DNA from 3 places in the Streptacidiphilus sp. MAP12-16 genome. Region 3 is predicted to be linked to each of the others. Evidence: riboswitches for the same ligand, from Rfam matches in the RefSeq annotation. Region 3 holds a riboswitch; each other region holds the start of a gene.

Region 1 (3,263 bases), on a different contig from region 3:
AGGCCCTGGATGCGCACGCGAAGGGCACCCGGCGGCTGGACCTGCTGGTGCTGGACGGCGAGGCGAACCCGGTCGGCGGGATGGGACTGTGCCGCCAGCTCAAGGACGAGATCTACGGCTGCCCGCCGGTGCTGCTGCTGATCGGCCGACCGCAGGACTCCTGGCTCGCGGCCTGGAGCCGCGCGGACGCTGCCGTCCCCGCACCGGTCGACCCGGCGGTGCTGGCGGAGACGGCGAGCACGCTGCTGCGCAGCGGGCACGCGCATCTCGTCGGCTGAGATCCTCCCTCTGGGCGCCGTCCCCGGTCGCTAGGCTGGCCTCTCCCTACTTACCCAGTGAGAGGCCATGGCCATGGCGGCTGCGCTGAACAACGGCGTGAACCCTGCGAACGGCGGCGGCGACCCCGTGCAGGCGCGGTCCTGGCCGGATGTCCTCACGGCTCTCGTCTCCGGTGCCGACCTGTCGGCGGGCGAGACCGCGTGGGCGATGGACCAGATCATGAGCGGGGAGGCGACGCTCGCCCAGGTTGCCGGGTTCATGGTGGCGCTGCGCGCCAAGGGCGAGACGGTGGAAGAGATCGTCGGCCTGGTCGACGCCATGTACGCGCACGCCACCGTCATCGAGGTGCCCGGGCGGGCCGTGGACATCGTCGGCACGGGTGGCGACCGGGCGAAGACCGTCAACATCTCCACCATGTCGGCGGTCGTCGCGGCAGGCGCCGGCGCGCTGGTTGTCAAGCACGGCAACCGCGCCGCCTCCTCCGCGAGCGGGGCCACCGACGTGCTGGAGCAGCTCGGCGTCAACCTGGAGCTGTCGCCCCGGCGGGTCGCCGAGGTCGCGGTCGAGGCCGGGATCACCTACTGCCCGGCGCCGGTGTTCCACCCGGCGATGCGCCACGCCGGACCCGCCCGCCGGGATCTCGGCATCGCGACCTTCTTCAACCTGCTCGGCCCGCTCACCAACCCGGCGCGGGTGACCGCGAACGCGGTCGGCTGCTTCGACACCCGGATGGCCGGGCTGATCGCGGGCGTGCTCGCCCGGCGCGGGTCCTCGGCCCTGGTGTTCCGGGGCGACGACGGACTCGACGAGCTCACCGTCACCGGCACCTCCACGGTGTGGCAGGTGCGCGACGGCGAGGTGCGGCGGACCAGCTTCGACCCCCGCGAGGTCGGCATCGAGTACGTCGGCATCGAGGCGCTGCGCGGCGCCGACGCCGCCTACAACGCGCAGGTCGCGCGCCGGGTCTTCACGGGGGAGCAGGGTCCGGTCAGGGACGCGGTGCTACTCAACTCGGCGTCGGCGCTGGTCGCGCTGGACCAGACGGACGCGCCGCTGGCGGAGCAGCTGGCGGTGGCGATGAAGCGCACGGCGGAGTCGATCGACTCGGGTGCGGCGCAGGCGGTTCTCGCCCGCTGGTCTGCGGCGACGCGGCGCTGACAGCACCCTCCTCGTCAGCGTCTGCGTCTCGGATGGCGGTCAGGGGTTCGCCCGAGGGGCGGACCTCTGACATACTCCTTCCCAGGTCACGAGTGACAGCGCATTGGCCCCGGCTTGCTGTCCGGCAACCCTCCTTCCGTGGCGGGGTGCTTCCGGGTGACGACCAGGCCCTACGGCAACAACGCCGCAGGGCAAGCGCGGATCCCTCCCTTTTTTGAGGCTGCCGGCCTGAGGCTGCCAGCGGCCTTGCCAGGGATCCACTGGACTCCCTGGAGGGGTAGTCATGTCCGCATACCCGAACTCTGTTTCCGTGTGCCGACCGCTCGCGGTTCTCGGTCGTGACGTCGAGGTCCCCCTCGTCAGCGGGGCGAAGGTCAGCTACGCCGCGCTTGACTACGCCGCCAGCGCCCCCGCCCTGCAGCGCGTCTGGGACGACGTCGCCGCGTACGCCCCTTACTACGGCAGCGTGCACCGGGGCGCCGGGTACCTCTCGCAGCTCTCGACGGACCTGTTCGAGCAGAGCAGGGTCACCGTCGCCGAGTTTCTCGACCTGCGCGAGGGCGACCAGGTCGTCTTCACCCGCGCCACCACCGACTCGCTGAACCTGCTGGCGAGCGTGCTGCCGGCCGGCACCCGGGTGTACGCCTTCGAGACCGAGCACCACGCCTCGCTGCTGCCCTGGCGCCGCGAGGACCTGTCTGTCACCTACCTGCGGGCGCCGCGCTCCCCGCAGGAGGCCGTCGCGGCGCTGGAGTCGGCGCTGGCCGAGGGAACGGCGGGGCCGCGTCTGGTGTGCGTCACCGGCGCGTCCAACGTCACCGGGGAGATCTGGCCGGTCCGCGAGCTGGCCGAGGCCGCCCACCGCCACGGCGCCCGGATCGTCCTGGACGCGGCGCAGTTCGCCCCGCACCACCCGGTGTCGGTCCGCGAGTTGGACGTCGACTGGGTCGCTTTCTCCGGCCACAAGCTCTACGCGCCCTTCGGCGCGGGCGTCCTCGCCGGGCGCGCCGACTGGCTGGACGCCGCCGAGCCGTACCTCGCCGGCGGCGGCGCGAGCCGCACCGTGGCGCGGGAGACCGACGGCTCGGTCGCGGTGGAGTGGCACCAGGGTCCCTCGCGGCACGAGGCGGGGTCGCCCAACGTCATCGGCGCCTACGCGATCGCCTCCGCCTGCCGGGCCTTGGCCGAGGCCGGGTTCGAGCAGTTGGTCGCGCGCGAGCAGTATCTGATCGACCGGCTGCGCGCGGGGCTTGCCGAGATCCCGCAGGTGAAGGTGCTGACCCTGTTCGGCGAGGACCACCCGAGGGTGGGCGTGCTGTCCTTCGTGGTCCAGGACTGGAACAGCTCGCACTTCTCGGCCGCACTGTCCGCCGAGTACGGCATCGGTGTCCGCGACGGCCTGTTCTGTGCGCACCCGCTGGTGCGCACGCTGCTGGGCGGCCAGGAGACGACGCCGTCCGAGTGCGGGGCGCCGGAGGCGTCGCTGCCGGGGGAGCGGAGCCTCAACGCCATCCGGGTCAGTTTCGGCGCCGGCACCCCGGAGGAGCACGTGGACCGCTTCGTCGCGGCCGTGCGGGAGCTTGTCACCGAGGGCGCGCAGTGGGCCTACCGTACCGAGGGCGGCCGCTGCGTGCCGGACACCCGCCGGACCGGCTGAGACCGGTCGGTCCAGGCCTCCGAGCGACGGGTCCTACTCGTCCAGGCCGAGGGCGAAGGCGGCGTCCAGGTCGACCTTGGAGTAGGTGCGGAACGCGATGTGCGTCTCCGTGTGCTCCACCCCGGGCACCTTGTTGACCTGGCCGGGGATGACGTCGGCCAGGTCGTCG
Region 2 (3,263 bases), on a different contig from region 3:
GCGAACTGCCGTGCCACCTCGTAGGGTTCGTTGAAGGTGGAGTTGATGGTGCCGGTGAGACCGATTCGCTCGGTGACGGCGGCCAGCGCGGCGAGAACGGTGAAGGTGTCGGGACGGCCGACCACGTCCAGGTCGTAGATCTCGCCGCCCTGCTCGCGCAACCGCAGTCCCTCGGCGAGGAAGAGGAAGTCGAACTTGGCGCGCTCGGCGGTGCGCGCGAAGTGCGCGAAGGAGCTGAACTCGATATGGCTGCCTGCCTCGGGGTCGCTCCACACGGTGGTGTTGTTGACGCCGGGGAAGTGGGCAGCGAGGTGGACCTGCTTCAGGGGCTTGCTCATGGTCGGCTCTCTCTGCTCAGACGGCGGCGGCGTAGCGGTTCGCCGGACGGGGGAGTCCGAGCAGGCCGCGCAGGGTGTTCGCCTCGTAGGAGGTGCGGAAGAGTCCGCGGCGCTGGATTTCCGGGACGAGGCGGCGGGTGATCTGCTCCAGGTCGTGCGGGACGGTGGCGGGTCGCAGCCGGAAGCCGGTGAGACCCGCCTGCTGCCAGTCCTGAAGCAGGTCGGCGAGCTGCGCGGGCGTCCCGGCGAACACGTGGGCGTCGCTGCCGTACGCAGAGCCGGCGAGCTCGTCCAGGTGGTCCCGGCGATGGACGGCGGAGGCCGGGTCGTCGTCCAGGAACACCACCAGGTCGCCGAAGACGTGCAGGATCTCGTCGGCGCGGCCTGCGGCTGCCTGCTCCGCGCGGATCTCGGCGAGGACGGCGGCGGCCTGGGAGCTGTCGCGCGGGGTGACGAAACCGACGTCGGACGAGCGGGCGAGCAGGCGGTAGGGGATGGTCGCATGGGCGAGTGCGGCGACGACCGGCTGGCCCTGCGGCGGGCGCGGCGTGATGGACGGGCCCTTCACGCTGAACGTCGGGCTCTCGAAGTCGATGTAGTGCAGCTTGTGGCGGTCGACGAACCGGCCGGTCGCGGTGTCGCGGATCTCGGCGTCGTCCTCCCAGCTGTCCCACAGTCGCCGGACGACCTCGACGTAGTCGGCCGCCTCCTCGAACGACTCGGTGACCAGGGACTGGACCTCTGGCTGGTCGAAGTCCTCCAGCCGGAACGGCGGGAAGGTCCGGCGGCCGAACAGCGCCGCCTCGTACGGGCGCGCCGACACCTGCACCCGCACGCCGGCCCGGCCGGTGCTCACGTAGTCGAGGGTGGCGATCGCCTTGGAGAGGTGGAACGGCTCGGTGTGGGTGGCCACCGCGGTCGGAATCAGGCCGATGTTGCCGGTCAGCGGTGCGATCCGGGCGGCGGTCAGTACGGCGTCCAGTCGGCCGCGGACCTGGTCGGTCCGCCCGTCCGTGATGTTGTAGTCGGTGGACTGGAGGCCGAGGGAGTCCTCGATGGTCACGAAGTCCAGCAGTCCTCGTTCGGCCTCGGCCACGAGATCGGACCAGTACCGGGCTGTGAGAAGTTCGTCCGGCCGGGCGTCGGGCTGCCGCCAGGCCGCGGGGTGCCAGCCCGCGCCGTCGAGGGCGACCGCGAGGTGGAGGGCGGGGCGTGGTCGGGGCATGGGGATGTCGCTTCCTGCTCGGGAGGGTGCTCCACCGGTCTCCACCGGTAGGGCGGGCATGCCGAACGGAACCGCGTCGGGGTGTGTTGTCTGGCCCGGGGCGGAGTCGGCGGGAGGGAGGGTGCTACCAGGGACGCGCAGTCCGCCTGGGGCGGTGCACGGCGGCGCGGCGTCGGACGCCAGCGGCCGCGGACGCCAACGGCCGGGGTCCTATCGCTCCCGGGCTGTGCGGCTCAGGCTGTGCGGCTCAGGCCGTCGGACAGAGGGCGCTGGCGATGCGCTGGAGATCGATGTGTCGCCGTGAGTACGTGCCTGTGGCCTGACGCACTGCTGTCCACCTCCGCCTTCGAAGTCGCGCTTACAGGACGGCACCGTCCTGTCGGGTCGTCACCTGGAGCACCCCGCCGCGTTGGAGGGTTGCTGGTCAGCAAGCCAGGGCTTGTCGCTGACGCTCATTACCTGCTCACACCGTAACTTCGAATGGACGTCGAGCACAATCCCCATAGATCAACTGGAGATCGACCGGCGGTCAACCGGTGGCTGATTCCATCGCCTCGGCGGCGACCTGAATCCCTACTGGATCGATAGGTATTGCCCAGTCGTGGTTGAACGGTTAACGTGATCCCTGGTGATGAGCGTCAGCGACAAGCCCTGGCTTGCTGACCGGCAACCCTCGTCCGCGGTGGGGTGCTCCAGGTGACGACCCGACAGGACGGTGCCGTCCTGTAAGCGCGAGGCCCCGAGGGCCCGACGACTGTGAGGTGAACCATATGCAGGTACGAGGCGTCGGCGACAGCGACGGCAGCACGCCGCACCCGCACGGCTCCTTCCAGCTGCGGATCGCCCGGTGCCACCAGGACCTGCTCCCCGTGAGCAACGCGCTGTGTCCGAGGACATGTCCGGTCTGTTGACCTCACCCGCGCCCTCCGGCGCCGAGGACTGATCCGTCCACGCCGTCACCCCCTCGCCTCGACATCGACCTGCGCAACGCCGTCGCCAAGGTGCTCGGCGTCACCTGGGACGTGCAGTACGGCGCCTTCCCCACCGTCATCCGCGGTGTGCTGAACGGCAAGTACGACGTGGGGCAGGCCAACTTCGGTGCCACCAAGGCCCGCGAGCGGGTCGTCGACTTCGCCACGTACCTCAGCGACGGCCAGTCGTTCCTGGGCGCGAAGGACATAAAGATCGACAAGGCCACCACCCTCACCGACCTGTGCGGCTACAACGTGGCCACCAGCTCCGGATCCACCTTCCAGCAGATCCTCACCAACGGCGCGTCCGCGTGCGCCGCGGCCGGCAAGAGCCCCTACCAGGTGCAGTACTTCAGCGACACCGCACCGATCTTCCTCGGGCTGGCCAACGGCAAGGTGGACATCTACTTCGGCCCCACCCTGAGCCTGAAGTACACAGCCGCGCGCATCCCCGGGACCAAGTACCTCGGCCAGATCAGCACCAGACCCGTGGGCCTCGTCCGCCACATCAGGGTGTGACGAAGTAGTAGCCCTGGTCCAGCAGCCACGGGATTGCGATGCGCAGGGCGGCCACAGTCTCGGAGCGGTCCCCGCCGCCATCATGTTCGAGGATGATCGATCCACCGTGAGTGTGCTGTTCGATCTCCCGCACGATGTGGGCGGTGCCCGGCCTGGACCAGTCGCGGGGGTCCACCGACCAGTCCACCGGGCGTAGCCCCAGTTGACGGC
Region 3 (3,263 bases):
CCGCCGGCCACGGCGGGAATGATCGAGACGCCCGCACCGTCCGGAGTTGCCGTCTCCAGGCCGTCCGCGAAACGCACGTCGTCCTCGTTCACGTACACGTTGACGAATCGGCGCAGCTTGCCGGTGTCGTCGAGGATGCGGCCCCGGATGCCGTTGTGGTTGGTTTCCAGGTCGTCGATGACCGCGGCCAGGGTCGCGCCCTCGGCCGCCACCTCGGCGGCCCCGCCGGTGTAGGTGCGCAGGATGGTCGGGATGCGGACGTTGACGCTCATGCGAGGCCAGCCTCTCGGAACGAGTCAAGGGTGGGGCGGATGGTGGCGGAAAGACCGGTGGTGGGTTCCACCGCGTCCAGGGTCTTCAAACCGTCGCCGGTGTTCAGTACGACGGTCTCAGCGGCAGGGTCGAGCAGGCCGTTCTTGATGAGCTTCTGCAGCACGCCGACCGTGACGCCGCCCGCGGTCTCGGCGAAGATGCCCTCGGTACGAGCGAGCAGCTTGATCGCGTCCACGACCTGCTCGTCGTTGACGTCCTCCACCGCGCCGCCGGTGCGGCGGCAGATGTCGAGGACGTAGGGGCCGTCCGCGGGATTGCCGATCGCCAGGGACTTGGCGATCGTGTTCGGCTTCACCGGGCGGATCACGTCCTGGCCGGACTTGAACGCGGCCGACACCGGGGAGCAGCCCTCGGCCTGCGCGCCGAAGATCTTGTAGGGCTTGTCCTCGACCAGGCCGAGGGCGATGAGCTCCTTCAGACCCTTGTCGATCTTGGTGAGCTGCGAGCCCGAGGCGATCGGGATGACCAGCTGGTCCGGCAGCCGCCAGCCCAGCTGCTCGCAGATCTCGTACGCCAGCGTCTTGGAGCCCTCGCCGTAGTACGGGCGCAGATTGACGTTGACGAAGCCCCAGCCCTCGCCCGCCGGGTCGCCGATCAGCTCCGAGCAGAAGCGGTTCACGTCGTCGTAGTTGCCCTCGATGCCGACCAGCTCGCCCCCGTACACGGCGGCCATCACGACCTTGCCCGCCTCCAGGTCGTGCGGGATGAACACGCAGGAGCGGAGCCCAGTACGGGCCGCGGCAGCGCCGACCGCGCCGGCCAGGTTGCCGGTCGAGGAGCAGGAGAGGGTGGTGAAGCCGAAGGTGCGCGCTGCCTCGACGGCGATGGCGACGACCCGGTCCTTGAAGGAGTGCGTCGGGTTGCCGGAGTCGTCCTTGACGTACAGGCCGCCGGTGACGCCGAGCTCGCGGGCCAGGTTGTCGGCCTTGACCAGCTTGGTCCAACCGGGGTTCAGATTGGGCTTCGTCGCGACGTCGACGGACACCGGAAGCAGCGGCGCGTAGCGCCAGATGTTGTTGGGACCCGCCTCGATCCGCGCGCGCAGCGCCTCGGGGTCGCCGGTGGGCAGCTCGTACGCGACCTCCAGCGGACCGAAGCACTCGGTACAGGCGAAGTCGGGGGCCAGCGCGGTCCGTGCGCCGCACTCGCGGCAGGACAGGGCGACGGCGGGGCCGAAGGATTCCGCGGCGACCTGCGGAGGTGCTGCCTGCGGACTTGCTGCCTGCGAAGGTGCGGTGACAGATGTGACAGCCATGATGGCGAGGCCCTCTCTCCTCATCTTCCCCACGGCGCGTCTCGCCGCAGGACGGAATTGGCACCTTCCCCACCAGGGCCGCGACGGCTTGTACTGGCAGGAGGGTTGCCGGGACTTCAACGGGCCGTTCCCTCAGTCCCTCTGGATGAGCTCTATGGCGGTCCGCCCAGCAGGCGGACGCATTTGTGAGACTGGCACCCCCGATGTGCGCCGGGTGTGCGTCGTCCCCAAGACTGTAACCGAAGCGCCCCGCCCCGATCACAGTCGTCCGCGAGGCGAGACGACAACACCATGACGACAGCACCATGACGACGACACCATGACGAGGAGTCCTGTGCTTGACGAGGTCGCGGACTGGCTGCGCCGCCGCTCCTGGACGGCCGCCGACCGCCCGCTGCCCGACCTGCTCGCCGCCAAGCGGGCGAGCGGAAGCACCGTCAGCGTCGTACTGCCCGCGCTGGACGAGGAGGCGACGGTCGGCGAGATCGTCACCGCGATCCGCCGCGACCTGATGGAGGACGTCCCGCTGGTCGACGAGCTCGTGGTGATCGACTCCGGATCCACCGACCGCACCGGCCAGGCGGCCGCCGCGGCCGGAGCCCGGGTCGTGCACCGCGACGCGATACTGCCGCACCTGCCCGTCATCCCCGGCAAGGGCGAGGTGCTGTGGCGATCGCTCCTGGTCACCACCGGCGACATCGTCTGCTTCATCGACGCCGACCTGCGCGAGTTCGACTCCACGTTCGTCTCCGGCATCGTCGGGCCGCTGCTGACCGAGCCGGACGTCGCCTTCGTCAAGGCCATGTACGACCGGCCGCTGGACACCGACACCGCCGACGGCACGGTCAGCATCCCGGCCGGGGGCGGCCGGGTCACCGAGCTGGTCGCCCGCCCGCTGCTCAACCTGCACTGGCCGCTGCTGGCCGGATTCGTCCAGCCGCTCGGCGGCGAGTACGCGGCGCGGCGCGCGCTGCTGGAGCGGCTGCCCTTCCCCACCGGCTACGGCGTGGAACTGGGCCTGCTCGTGGACGCGCTGGACCTGGCCGGTCTGGACGCCCTCGCCCAGGTCGACGTGGGCGTGCGGCACCACCGCCACCAGGACGCGCTGGCGCTCGGCCGGATGGCCGCCACCATCCACCTCACCGCACTCGACCGGCTCGCCCGCACGGATCGGCTCAAGGCCGGCGACGACCTGGTCAGACTGCGGCTCACCCAGTTCACCCGCACCGCCGCGGGCTTCACGCCGACCACCGTCGACATACCCACCGTCGAACGGCCGCCCATCGTCACGCTGCCCGAGCGCGATGTCTGACCGACTCCGAGGTTCGACTCCGACCTTCGACTCCGACCTTCGACTCCGACCTTCGACTCCGAGGTTCGACTCCGCCATTCGGCTCCCCATTCCAGCCCCTGATTGACTCCCTCCGTTTGACTCCCTCCGCGAGAGGCAAGGTAGGACTCATGGCCAACGCAAGTCCCGCACGGATTCTGCTCGCATCCAACCGGGGGCCCGTCTCCTACACGGTGGAGGACGACGGCACGCTGACGCACCGCAGGGGCGGTGGCGGACTGGTGTCCGGACTCTCCGCCATCGGCAACGACATCGAGTCGGTCTGGGTCTGCGCGGCGCTCTCCGAGGGCGATCGCGTCGCGACCCGGCGGGGCCTCACCGATC

Evidence for each region. A riboswitch is a leader RNA that binds a small molecule or an ion and turns the genes downstream of it on or off. The one in region 3 is predicted to bind S-adenosylmethionine.
Region 1: it holds a riboswitch for S-adenosylmethionine, as region 3 does, so the genes downstream of both, ABIA33_RS08395 (aminotransferase class V-fold PLP-dependent enzyme) here and thrC (threonine synthase) in region 3, are expected to answer to the same signal.
Region 2: it holds a riboswitch for S-adenosylmethionine, as region 3 does, so the genes downstream of both, ABIA33_RS13870 (putative leader peptide) here and thrC (threonine synthase) in region 3, are expected to answer to the same signal.

The regions. Positions count from the first base shown of each region.
Region 1 covers NZ_JBGCBY010000005.1:223,565-226,827, forward strand. Annotated here, with positions in the region: gene ABIA33_RS08385 (hypothetical protein) at 1-278, shown strand, start outside; gene trpD (anthranilate phosphoribosyltransferase) at 346-1,437, shown strand; SAM riboswitch class IV at 1,522-1,641, shown strand; gene ABIA33_RS08395 (aminotransferase class V-fold PLP-dependent enzyme) at 1,721-3,094, shown strand; gene ABIA33_RS08400 (Lrp/AsnC family transcriptional regulator) at 3,128-3,263, opposite strand, start outside.
Region 2 covers NZ_JBGCBY010000009.1:44,913-48,175, reverse strand. Annotated here, with positions in the region: gene ABIA33_RS13880 (NtaA/DmoA family FMN-dependent monooxygenase) at 1-338, opposite strand, end outside; gene ABIA33_RS13875 (LLM class flavin-dependent oxidoreductase) at 355-1,563, opposite strand; gene ABIA33_RS13870 (putative leader peptide) at 1,811-1,891, opposite strand; SAM riboswitch class IV at 1,913-2,023, opposite strand; SAM riboswitch class IV at 2,191-2,301, shown strand; gene ABIA33_RS13865 (transporter substrate-binding domain-containing protein) at 2,538-3,053, shown strand; gene ABIA33_RS13860 (polysaccharide deacetylase family protein) at 3,043-3,263, opposite strand, start outside.
Region 3 covers NZ_JBGCBY010000003.1:116,851-120,113, reverse strand. Annotated here, with positions in the region: gene ABIA33_RS04460 (MoaD/ThiS family protein) at 1-272, opposite strand, end outside; gene thrC (threonine synthase) at 269-1,588, opposite strand; SAM riboswitch class I at 1,606-1,740, opposite strand; gene ABIA33_RS04450 (glucosyl-3-phosphoglycerate synthase) at 1,923-2,900, shown strand; gene ABIA33_RS04445 (trehalose-6-phosphate synthase) at 3,050-3,263, shown strand, end outside.